Regions from separate parts of the Janthinobacterium sp. NFX145 genome, predicted to be linked through region 2. Evidence: predicted binding sites of a transcription regulator. Region 2 holds the regulator's gene; each other region holds the start of a gene.
The links. The regulator HrcA, encoded in region 2, represses chaperone genes, less so after heat shock. The targets are predictions, from matches to a motif close to TTAGCACTCNNNNNNNNNGAGTGCTAA.

Region 1 (4,118 bases), 760 kb from region 2:
ACTCCTTTGCTCGCGCATCGCAAAGACAAATCGTCGCGTGCACGCTTAAAAAAGGTTTTCCTGGGGCGTCAGAGCGCTATCCAATACCGTGTGCATGGCCGAGATTTTCTGCTTCACTTCCAGGATCGTCAATTCCGACAGCGGACCTTGCGGCGACTTCACGGAGAGGAATTCGGCGGCCACGCCCAGGGCGGCCAGCACGGCGATGCGGTCGTTGCCCTTGACCTTGCCCGCGTCGCGGATGGCTTTCATTTTGCTATCGAGATAGATCGCCGCTTCGCGCAGCGCGCGCTCTTCGCCGTCGCGGCACACCATGCTGTAGGACTGGCCCATGATATTGACATCGACACGCGGCATTACGCTTCCTTCTCGTTCTCGGCAATATAGGCGCCCGCTTCCGAAGCGGCTTGCTCCAGGCCAGCTTGCACCAGTTCGGGAATTTTTTCCAGCAACGCTTCCACCCGCTCCTGCGCCTCGCGCATGCGTTGCACATACAGGGCGTTGTCGGCGGCCAGCGCGGCATTGTCCTTGCGCAGTTGCGCGTTTTCACGGCGCAGCGCATGGGTCATTTCGGCCAGCAGGCCTATTTTGTCGGATAATTCGTTGAATTCGGAAATCATGCCGCCACTATAGGGCGGACGCTCCATGGGCGTCAATCGAATCACGCCGCTGTCACACATATTTACATCAATGCAGGGCAGTTGGCGGACAATACACGCTTTTTCCGGCGCTTTTCACCAAGTGCGCGCATCCGCCGGCGCCGCGATGGCAGCGTTTTACTCGTCGACGTAATCGGGTTCGATATCGAGGCCGCCATAGCGGTTTTCGCAAGAGCGGCGCGTCAACTCCTGCTTGCCGCTCTTGCCGTCAAGCACCATCGTCAAGTCGCGGCAAGTGCGGCTGTAGCTGCCAGGTTTGGCGTCCGTGCCCGAAGGCGTCAGGCGCACTGCCAGCGGCACCACATTGCCCAGTCCCTTGTTGCTCCACTGGCGCGTCTTGCCATCCTCTTCATCTTTCAAGGTGCGCACGGCGGCCTTCAGCAACGATGCTTGTTCTTGTGCATTCAGCCTGGCGATGGTGACGTCGGACAGGAAAGGCGGATACACGACGGGCGCCGGGTCCTTGCCCTGCACATCCCATTTCCCGCTGTTCTGCGAACAGGTGCGGCGGCTCAGGTCCTGCGACTTGCCGCCCGCCGTAACGACGAATTTCAAGTCGCGGCACACATGCGCCTTCAAACTGTGCTCCGTCATGCCGGAGTTGCTGAAGTTATACGTGACTTTGACCATCGCGCCGCGGTCGCCGCCGTTGTCCCACACGTGCGCTTCCTGGTCGTCGTCGTCCTTGTTCAAATCGTTGAACAGCTCGCCCAGCAGCCTGTCTTTTTCCTGCGGCGTCAGGGTCGCCACGGTGATCTCGTCGGCGATGGTGGGCGTTTGCGCGGCGGCATTGCCCAGGCAGGCGAGGCCGATGAGGGTAGCGCCCAGCAGGCGCAGCGCGGGGCGGGAAGGCGGAAATGGCATGGCGTTCTTTCTCGTGCAAGTAGTCATATGTGGCGATATTGATATGCAATTACAATCATCTTATCAAATTCCATAGTGAAACTCTGTTTCCTGTGCGTACAGGAACGGCCCCTCTCCGGACGGCATGCTAGAGTCGCGCCTGTTGCTGACGCCCGGGAAGTTGGCTTGCGCCAGCGCAAACCCTGCGTAAATGCAGGCTGCGCAGAACGTCTATGTATATCTTCCCGGAGAATAAGCCCTTGAATAAGCCCCCTACCGTCCCTATAATTAGCACTCGTTAGTAGAGAGTGCTAACAAACTCTTTCGTAGTAATCCTCAGGACTGATGGTGCTTGCCAGGCCACTGCAGGGAACGCTACGCGGCGGGCGACGCCGCGATGCACCACTGCCGGATACAGGCAAGGACAGGATGACATGGGGTTTGCTTGACCGTTGCGGGCTGCTTTCAACGGCGGTCACTGAAAGCAGGCCTGGCGCTGCGCCAGGCATGTATTCATTTAGCAACACCTATCCATTGAACTTTAAGGAGTTTTGTATGAATCTGCGCCCATTGAACGATCGCGTCATCGTCAAACGCCTCGACCAGGAAACCAAAACTGCGTCCGGCCTCATCATTCCTGATGCAGCTGCTGAAAAACCGGATCAAGGCGAAGTCCTTGCCGTAGGCAATGGCAAGATTCTCGACGACGGCAAAGTCCGTCCTCTGGATGTCAAAGTGGGCGACCGCGTCCTGTTCGGCAAGTACGCCGGCCAAACCGTCAAAGTTGACGGCGATGAGCTGCTGGTCATGCGCGAAGAAGACATCATGGCGATCGTCGTCAAGTAATTGTTTCCACGTTGTAGACAGATACATCCCGAAACTCAGGAGAATTGAACATGGCAGCTAAAGAAGTAGTATTCGGCGACGCAGCGCGCGCCAAGATGGTCGAAGGCGTCAATATCCTCGCCAACGCAGTCAAAGTCACCTTGGGCCCGAAAGGCCGCAACGTGGTTCTGGAGCGCTCGTTCGGCGCCCCTACCGTCACCAAGGATGGTGTGTCGGTAGCGAAAGAAGTTGAACTCAAAGACAAGCTCATGAACATGGGCGCGCAAATGGTCAAGGAAGTTGCTTCCCGCACCAGCGACAACGCCGGCGACGGCACCACCACCGCAACCGTGCTGGCACAAGCCATCGTGCGCGAAGGCATGAAGTTCGTTGCCGCCGGCATGAACCCGATGGACCTGAAGCGCGGTATCGACAAAGCTGTTGCAGCGACCGTCGAAGAACTGGCGAAAATCGCCCGTCCTTGCACCACGACCAAAGAAATCGCCCAGGTTGGCGCGATCTCGGCGAACTCGGACTACTCGATCGGCGAGCGTATCGCTGAAGCGATGGAAAAAGTCGGCAAAGAAGGCGTGATCACCGTGGAAGACGGCAAGTCGCTGAACGACGAGCTGGACATCGTTGAAGGCATGCAGTTCGACCGCGGCTACCTGTCGCCATACTTCATCAACAACCCAGAGAAACAAGTTGCCGTACTGGACAGCCCATTCGTCCTGCTGTGCGACAAGAAAATCTCGAACATCCGTGACCTGCTGCCGGTACTGGAACAAGTCGCCAAAGCTGGCCGTCCACTGCTGATCATCGCAGAAGACATCGAAGGCGAAGCGCTGGCCACCCTGGTTGTGAACAACATCCGCGGCATCCTGAAAACGTGCGCAGTGAAAGCCCCTGGCTTCGGCGACCGCCGCAAAGCCATGCTGGAAGACATCGCTGTCCTGACCGGCGGCCAAGTGATCGCTGAAGAAGTCGGCCTGACCCTGGAAAAAGTGACCCTGGCCGAACTGGGCCAAGCGAAACGCATCGAAGTGGGCAAAGAAAACACCATCGTCATCGATGGCGCCGGCGAAGCTGCCTCGATCGAAGCACGCGTCAAACAAGTACGTGTACAGATCGAAGAAGCGACCTCGGACTACGACCGTGAAAAACTGCAAGAGCGCGTGGCCAAACTGGCTGGCGGCGTTGCCGTGATCAAGGTTGGCGCAGCCACCGAAGTCGAAATGAAAGAGAAAAAAGCCCGCGTTGAAGATGCACTGCACGCTACCCGCGCTGCCGTGGAAGAAGGCATCGTGCCAGGCGGCGGCGTAGCCCTGCTGCGCGCACGCGCCAACATCACGGTCAAGGGCGACAATCCTGATCAAGATGCTGGTATCAAGATCGTTCTGCGCGCAATGGAAGAGCCACTGCGCATGATCGTGCAAAACGCTGGCGAAGAAGCTTCGGTCGTCGTGGCAGCCGTACTGGCTGGTTCGGGCAACTACGGCTACAACGCTGCCAACGGCACGTATGGCGACATGGTTGAAATGGGCGTTCTGGACCCAGCCAAAGTGACCCGTTCGGCGCTGCAAAACGCCGCTTCGATCGCTTCGCTGATGCTGACAACCGACTGCATGGTCTGCGAAATCGCTGACGACAAAGCAGGCGGCGGCATGGGCGGCGGCATGGGTGGTATGGGCGGCATGGGCGGCATGGACGGCATGATGTAATGTCCGGCATCCCCGCGCGCAGGCGACGGCGCGCAGGGATGCATACGCCGGGGAGACACAGCAGACCAAA
Region 2 (4,118 bases):
GGAACCGGCAGGGTGTCGCTGCCATTGGCCAGGATCAGTCCTTCATTGTTCAAGCCTGTGATGGTGCCGCTGACGTCATACGAGGCCTTGCCGCCGCAAGCGGCCAGTCCCAGGGTCAGCAGCAGTGCGGCGAGTGGGCGCAAGCAGGATAACTTCATGTATTTCTCCAAAAAATAGGTGACGGATCGCAAGGATTACTGCGGCGTGCAGTCAAGTGTGGCCGCAGTCGTGGCGGCGGAGCCCATCGTGCCGACCGTATCGCTGCCGTCCGCACTGCTGGAACCCTGGAAGCGGCACTTCAGGCCCGTTGGCTGAGCCAGTATGGAAATACCGTACGCGGCGCCGTCATCAACGCTGAATTCGTAGGCGGTGGCGCCAGCCAGCAGGGTGGTGCCGTTGGAGCCCATCACCAGACGCAAGCCATCGGCGCTCAGGCCCGTGACCGTGCCGCGAAGCAGGTAGGTGTTGGTCTTGCAGTTCACCTGGGCCGTGCTCACGGAGTAGCTCGATGCCTTGCCGACGCCATTGATAATCGTGCAAACGGCGCCCTTGGGCTGTTGCGCGATGGTGATGTCGTAGCGGTCATCGTTCTTGACCAGCTTGGTGAAAACAGCGGTGGACAGGCCAGCAGTAACCGGCAAGCGTTCCCCGTCATTCTGGAGAATCAGGCCATCCTTGGCCAGGCCGAAGACTTGGACTTGCAGATACAGGTTGCCGCCGCTGCCGCCGCAGGCTGCCAGTGTGGCGGCGCAAGCCGCCGCCAGCATCGAGCGCAGGTACAAATTTTTCATACAGTCTCCAAAACGAATTAGGTTGGGTAGCGCAACGCGGACGCTGGCGCCGCATTGGAATGGCGCCTATTTTAGTCTATCTGGCAAGCTGAATGATCTTGCCTTGTATCACCCTGTAACAATTTTTCGCCGGGAAGCGCTGGCCCGGCCCCATTTCACGGGGGCGCAGCCATGCCGGCGGCGGCGATCGGTGCGACAATAGCTATACCCTGCGCACTGTGACGCAGCATCCCATTGTGAGTCCCATGTCCCTTGCTCCTGTAAAACCCGCCGTGCCGCCCAAGGCCATCCTCTTCGACCTCGACGATACCTTGTGGCCCATCGCGCCCGTGATTGCCGCCGCCGAAACCCTGCTGCACGACTGGCTGGCCACGCATGCACCCAAGGTGGCGCAGCAGTTTTCCATCGAGCTGCTGCGCCAGCACCGTCTGGCCATGCTCAATGAACAACCGCATTTCCATGGCAACCTGATCGAGTTGCGCCGCGCGGGCCTGCTGGCCGCCTTCGAGGCGGCCGGCGAGGATCCCGCCCTGGTCGACGGCGCCATCGCGCAGTTCCTTGCGGCCCGTCATCGCGTCCAGCCATATGACGACGTCTTGCCGGGCCTGGCCTGGATGGGTCAACGCATGCTGGTCGGCTCCATCTCGAATGGCAATGCGGACCTTGAAATTATCGGCCTGGCGCAGCATTTCAAGGTATCGATCGCCGCCAGCGACTTTGGCGTGGCCAAGCCCGACGCCAGCATCTTCCTGGCCGCTTGCGCCGCGCTGGACGTGTCGCCCCATGAAGCCGTGTATGTCGGCGACGATCTGTATTTCGATGTGACGGGAGCGCAGGGGGCGGGCATGCGTGCCGTGTGGATGAACCGCAAGGGCAGCGATGCCCACCTGGCCGCCGGCGTGCAGCCCGACGCCATCTGCGCCAACTTTGATGAATTGCTGTTGTGGCTGCAGGGGCAACTGGAAGATTGATCGCCGCGGGACGGGCGAACGTGCATAATAGGCGCTGTTGCTGCACGTTCGGCCGCTTTCGTTGCCGCTTTTCTAAAAAATACTTGCTAAGAAATACTTGCCTAAATAAAACACCATGCAACTCGATACACGTGCCCAAACACTGCTGAAAGCCCTGGTCGAGCGATATATCGCCGACGGCCTGCCGGTTGGTTCGCGCGCCTTGTCGAAAATTTCCGGCCTCGACCTGTCGCCAGCCACGATCCGCAACATCATGGCTGACCTGGAAGAGCTTGGTTATGTGTCCAGTCCGCACACCTCGGCCGGACGCATCCCCACGCCGCGCGGCTACCGCATTTTTGTCGACACCTTGCTGACCGTGCGGCACCTGGACGAGCACATGGTGGAGTCGCGCATGCGCCTGCAGACGCCGCAGCCGCAAAAAACCATCGCCAACGCGGCGCAGATGCTGTCGTCGCTGTCGCAGTTTGCCGGCGTCGTGCTCAGTCCGCGCCGCGAATCCGTGTTCCAGCAAATCGAATTCTTGCGCCTGTCCGAAAAGCGCATCCTGCTCGTCATCGTCGCTCCCGGCGGCGACGTGCAGAACCGTTTATTGCTGACGGAAGCCGACTATACGCCGGCGCAACTGGTGCAATCGGCCAACTATATCAATCAGAATTATGGCGGCCTGTCCTTCGACGCCGTGCGCGTGCGCCTGCAGGGCGAGCTGCGCCAGCTGCGCGACGATATGGGCAGCCTGATGCAGGCGGCCGTGGAAGCGGGCAGCGAAGCGATGGCCGACCATAGCGACGACATGGTGATTTCCGGCGAGCGCAACTTGCTCAGCGTGAGCGATCTGTCCTCGAATATGCATTCGCTGCGCCAGATGTTCGACATGTTCGAGCAAAAAACGGGTTTGATGCAGCTGCTCGACGTGTCGAGCAAGGCGACGGGCGTGCAGATTTTCATCGGCGGCGAATCGAACCTGGTGCCAATGGATGAGATGAGCGTGGTGACGGCGCCGTATGAAGTCAACGGCAAGATCGTGGGAACGCTGGGAGTGATCGGACCGACGCGCATGGCTTACGAGCGCGTCATCCCGATTGTCGATATCACGGCCAAGTTGCTGTCAAGCGCACTCAGCCATCATTGATCGTACTGCCTGACGCTTGCCGCTCCGGTGGGAGCGGCAAGCGTGGATCAGGCGGTTTTGTGCGGGCAAGCTGTCTTGGTGCAGTTGCCGTAGATGGCCAGGGCGTGTTCGGCGATCTTGAAGCCGCGCTCCTCGGCCACTTTTTGCTGGCGGATTTCGATTTCTTCGTCGAAGAATTCTTCGACCCGGCCACAGTCGAGGCACACCAGGTGGTCGTGGTGGGAGCCTTCGTTGAGTTCGAAAATCGCCTTGCCGGTTTCAAAATGGTTGCGGTTGAGCAAGCCAGCCTGTTCGAACTGCGTCAGGACGCGGTAGACAGTTGCCAAACCGACATCCATATTGTCGGCCAGCAGAATTTTATATACGTCTTCCGCGGTCAGGTGGCGTACCGGGCTACTCTGGAAGATATCGAGTATCTTCAGCCGTGGCAGGGTGGCTTTCAGGCCGCTTGCCTTGAGATCACTAGGATTGTTACTCATGTTTGTTGCTCGTATGTGGGTCAGGTGCTTTATCATATAGCGTTTTGTCGGGGAGTGCCAAAATATGCTTTTTTTTGGCGGGCCGGTCACTCCTGGCGTTTTGTTCATCCAATTGAGGTCATTTATGCGCGTAACACCGGCTGTATTGCCATCTCTCTGGCACCGTATTTCATTTCGAGCACCAGTCGTGGCAGGCATGGTCTGTGTCGCGCTGGCCATGTCCGGCTGCGCCAGCCGTGGCATTCTGGGCGAAAAGCCGGCAGCTGCTCAAAAAGAAGGCAAGGAACTGGTCCCCGAACAGGGCGCACAAACGACCACCATCACGCCGCTGCAAAAATTCATGTGGTTTTTCTCGCCCTACCGTCCTGACATTCAACAAGGCAACTTTGTCTCCGAAGAGATGCTGGCCCAGTTGAAAGTGGGCATGACGCGCGACCAGGTGCGTTTCGTCCTCGGCACCTCGTTGCTGACCGATATCTTCCATGCCGACCGCTGGGATTATCCGTTCCGCCTGGCCCGGGGCAGTGGCGAAACCACCAGCAGCCGCGTGGTCGTGTACTTCGGCAAGGATGGCAAAGTGGAACGTTTCGAAGGCGGCAACTTGCCGACAGAGAAAGAATACATCGACCGCATCGCCGGTCCGTCGCCATTCGCCAAGGTTGCCAAGGCCGACGCGCCTGCCGCCGCCGTGCCATCGCCCGTGGCGCCAAGCGCCGTGCCGGTGCCGGCCGACGCCGCCCCTGCC
Region 3 (4,118 bases), 1.4 Mb from region 2:
AGTCCATCGCGCACACCATCGCCATGGCTTGCCTGCAGGCGTGGGCCGATGCGTTGCAACGCCTGCCGCTGGCGTGGCGTTACCTGCCGTCGCTGAATGCCCGCATCCCTGTCTTTAGCCCAGGAGAAATGAAATGATTGCCGTGATTTTCGAAGTTTGGCCCAGCGCCGAAGGGCGCCAGCACTATCTGGACCTGGCGGCGTCCCTGCGTCCCTTGCTCGATGAAGTCGATGGGTTCATTTCCATTGAACGCTTCAGCAGCCTGAGCGAACCAGGCAAATTGCTGTCGCTGTCCTTCTTTCGCGACGAGGCGGCGCTGGCGCAATGGCGGCAGCTGGAAGCGCACCGCGCGGCGCAGTCGGCCGGCAGGCAGGGCGTGTTTGACGATTACCGGCTGCGCATCGCCGCCGTCGTGCGCGATTACGGCATGCTGGACCGGGAACAGGCGCCGGCCGACAGCCGCCAGCGCCACAGCGTTTAGCGGGGCAGCGCGCCCTGCGTGATTTTCACCTTGACCCGGTAAGTGGGCTCGGCCGCATTCAGGGCCGGCGGCGTGGCCGGGTCGACGTCGAGCAAGGTAAACGTCAGGTGGTTGACGGTGACGGAGCTGGCGGCGCCGGGCATGGAATCGGACAAGACGATGTCGGTCGTGCCTGCGCTGTTGAGCAAGCTGAAACTGTAGCTGACGTAGCCTTTCCACACGCACACGGCGCCCTTGCGGCAGCGGCTGTCGTTGACGCGCTCGAGTTTCAGGGTATCGGTGGCCGTGATGGCGACCTGTTCGCCCGGCGAGAGCACGTGGGTGACGCTGCGCGGCGTGTTTTCCGCGTCGCCGGCGCTGCCGGCCGCGCCGCAGCCGGCCAGCACGGCCAGGCAGGCGAAGAACAGGGGCAGCAGCACGCTACGATAAGAGTGGGTCAGAGAATGCATGTTTTTCCTTTCAGGTAGAGCGTCCCGGCGTGCTTGTTCACGCGCGGGATGAAATGATAGTAACAAAATGATATTTTTCAGGCGCACTATTGGCGTGCTGCCGATGAATTGACGCGCCGGCCACGCGGCGCGCCGATTACTGCGTAAAATGGCTGTTTTGAAAATCAGGAAACAACCATGAAAAAAACCGACCTGGCCAAAAGCGATGCCAAGAAACTGATGGGAAAGATGAATGTTCCCGGCGCCGGTGCATTCGGTAAGGAAGCGGTGGTCGTCGACCGCCGCGAGCAGCGCAAGCGCGATCAGGCCCTGGGCCTGGTGCCGTTCGCCGTCAAGCTGAACAGCGATCTGGTCTTGCAATTGCAGACACTGGCCAAGGAACGCGGCGCGGATCTGAATGAATTGGTTGCCGAAGTCCTCGTCAAGGGCTTGGCCGCAGCTTAATTCGCTGCCATGTTTATCTGTTGATAAACATCACTTGTAAAACTAAAAGGCGCCTTGCGGCGCCTTTTGCATTGCGGCATTGCTTTCGATTACACCCAGGCGGCCAAGGCGCCCTTCATTTTTTTCAGCGCCGCCACTTCGATCTGGCGGATGCGTTCGGCCGATACGCCGAACTCTTCTGCCAGCGCGTGCAGGGTGGCGCCGGAACCGTCGTCGTTGGCCAGCCAGCGCGCTTCGATGATGCGGCGCGAACGGGCGTCCAGTTTGCTCAAGGCCGTTTCCAGGCCTTCCGATTGCAGACGCGTCACTTGTTCCGCTTCCAGCACCTTGGTCGGTTCGCTTTGCTCCGACGACAGGTAGGCGATCGGCGAAAACTTGTCGTCTTCATCGTCGGTCGGCGATTCCAGCGCAATGTCGCGGCCGCTCAAGCGCGTTTCCATCTCGATCACTTCTTCGCGCTTCACGTCGAGCAGCTTGGCCAGCGCATCGATCTGCTTCGGCGTCATCGCATCGAGGCCCGTCTTGTGGCTGCGCAGGTTGAAGAACAGCTTGCGCTGCGCTTTCGTCGTCGCAACCTTGACCAGGCGCCAGTTTTTCAGGATGTACTCATGCATCTCGGCTTTCACCCAGTGCATGGCGTACGACACCAGGCGCACGCCCTGGTCCGGATCGAAACGTTTCACGGCTTTCATCAAGCCGATATTGCCTTCCTGAATCAGGTCGGCGTGCGGCAAGCCATAGCCCAGGTAGCCGCGGGCAATCGAGACCACCAGGCGCAGGTGCGACAGCACCAGTTCTTGCGCGGCGGCCAGGTCATTTTTTTCACGCAGGCGTGTCGCCAGCGAAATTTCTTCGTCGTGGGTCAACATGGGCAGGCGGTTCACGGCCGAAATATAGGCGTCGATATTGCCCAGATTGCCAGTGAAACCGAGGCCCAGCGCATTACTTTTGGTCGGAACCAATGCGGACGTTGCGGACATCATAGTCATGTTTTCTCCCTCGTAGTCTTGCTTTGTTCCAGTTGGCCACATCACGCGACGTGGTCCGCTTGTCTGTTTGCGTATTCGGTCTTGCACTTTGCAGAGCGCGGCACCATCTTCATCTGGCGTCCATGGCGCTTCTGCCTTTGGTATGTCCCTATATTAGCACTCTCTGCTTGAGAGTGCCAATCAGCACATTTAATCGGCCTGATAGCCTAAATGCTATGGCGATTTAATGCTTGATATATATATGAACAGTGATTTGAACACGTAATCAGTCTACGGCCTCTGGCTGAAGCGAACCTTAAGAATACTTGCTAAATATCAAGATAACAGCAGATAGGGAGGGTGAGGCGCATGGCGGCACCGCAGGCGCCGCCATGGGAGGGAAGGTCAGTTCAGGCGCGCCAGGTGGCGCTGCACGCAGAGGAAGGCGCCGATCAGGCCCAGGCCGGCGCTGACGGCCAGCAAGCCGGCCATCGGCAGCGGTGCCAGCGGCACCAGCTGGAATTCGGATGCGTACAGGCGCGCAAACTCGGCAATCGCGGTATTGAGCGGTTGCAAGGCCAGCGCCACGGCGCCCAGGGCCAGCGCACCGGCGCACAGGCCCAGCAGGGCACCCGTGTAATAGAAGGGGCGGTGGATGAAGGTGTCCGTGGCGCCGATCAGTTTCGAGATGCTGATTTCATCGCGCTGCTGCATCACTTGCAAGCGGATGGTATTGAAGACAACAGCGATCACGGCCACGCCCAAAGTAATGGCCAGCAGCAACAGCACCAGACGCAGCACGCCCAGCAGGGCCGCCAGACGCTTGACCCAGGCCGAATCGACTTGCGCCGATTCCACGCCGGGCAACTGGCGCAATTGTTCCGCCACGGCATCGACATCCTGCGCTTCGCTGGCGCTGCTGAAGGCGTCAAGTTTCAGCACATAGCTGTCGGGCAGGGGATTGTCGCCCAGGGTGCTCAGTACGTCGGCCAGGCCGTTCTTGTTTTTCAGCGTGTCGAGCGCCTGTTCGCGCGCGATGAAGACGATCTTCGCCTTTTGCTCGCCGACGATCTTGCGCATGGAACTGGCCAGCGCCACGGCTTGCTCGCGCGGCGTGTCGATCTTCAGGAAGACGCTGATTTCCGGATCGACCGACATCTGTTCCGACATCGGGCGTACATTGTCGAGCATGGTCAAGCCGGCGAACGGCAGCGACAGGGCGATGGCGACGACGACGACGTTCAATAGAAAGCCGCCCGGCGACTTGCGCAAATGGATCAGCGCCGAACCGAGCGCGAAGCGGTGTTGACGGAACCAGCCTCTCATGGCTGTTCTCCCTGCGCGTCGTCCAGGCCGGGGGACGGTGCAAAATCGGGATCGGGTGGCGCGAAGACGGGCGCCTGCGTGGCCTTGTCGATGGCCACCAGCTGGCCGTTTTTCAGGTGGATCACGCGGGCGGCCGCGTCGAGCATCTGTTCGTCATGGCTGGAAATGAGGCAGGTCACGCCCACGGAGTGGAATGCTTTCAGGGCGTCGAGCACCTTGTTGGCGCTGGCTCGGTCCAGGTTGGCCGTCGGTTCGTCGGCCAGGATGATTTGCGGCCGGTTGACGATGGCGCGCGCGATCGACACGCGCTGCTGCTCGCCGCCAGACAGCGACAGGGGACGCGCCATGGCGCGGTCCAGCAATCCCACCTTGTCGAGCGCGGCGCGCGCGCGCTGTTCCGCGGCAACTTTATGCGCGCCGACGACGAGCAGCGGCAGCATGACGTTGGCC

Region 1: groES (co-chaperone GroES) is a predicted target of HrcA. The motif match lies at 1,791-1,817, and genes of this name have one in related genera.
Region 3: rpoH (RNA polymerase sigma factor RpoH) is a predicted target of HrcA. The motif match lies at 2,517-2,543, and genes of this name have one in related genera.

The regions. Positions count from the first base shown of each region.
Region 1 is NZ_CP187360.1:1,161,437-1,165,554, reverse strand. Features, by position in the region: gene ACPJXG_RS05155 (cell division protein ZapA) at 46-357, opposite strand; gene ACPJXG_RS05150 (DUF904 domain-containing protein) at 357-647, opposite strand; gene ACPJXG_RS05145 (hypothetical protein) at 777-1,523, opposite strand; gene groES (co-chaperone GroES) at 2,058-2,348, shown strand; gene groL (chaperonin GroEL) at 2,399-4,048, shown strand.
Region 2 is NZ_CP187360.1:396,678-400,795, forward strand. Features, by position in the region: gene ACPJXG_RS01675 (hypothetical protein) at 1-158, opposite strand, end outside; gene ACPJXG_RS01680 (hypothetical protein) at 195-791, opposite strand; gene ACPJXG_RS01685 (HAD family hydrolase) at 1,037-1,762, shown strand; gene hrcA (heat-inducible transcriptional repressor HrcA) at 1,878-2,894, shown strand; gene fur (ferric iron uptake transcriptional regulator) at 2,942-3,373, opposite strand; gene ACPJXG_RS01700 (outer membrane protein assembly factor BamE) at 3,570-4,118, shown strand, end outside.
Region 3 is NZ_CP187360.1:5,379,521-5,383,638, reverse strand. Features, by position in the region: gene ACPJXG_RS24050 (cytochrome P450) at 1-137, shown strand, start outside; gene ACPJXG_RS24045 (antibiotic biosynthesis monooxygenase family protein) at 134-481, shown strand; gene ACPJXG_RS24040 (hypothetical protein) at 478-930, opposite strand; gene ACPJXG_RS24035 (hypothetical protein) at 1,108-1,374, shown strand; gene rpoH (RNA polymerase sigma factor RpoH) at 1,464-2,357, opposite strand; gene ftsX (permease-like cell division protein FtsX) at 2,748-3,668, opposite strand; gene ACPJXG_RS24020 (cell division ATP-binding protein FtsE) at 3,665-4,118, opposite strand, start outside.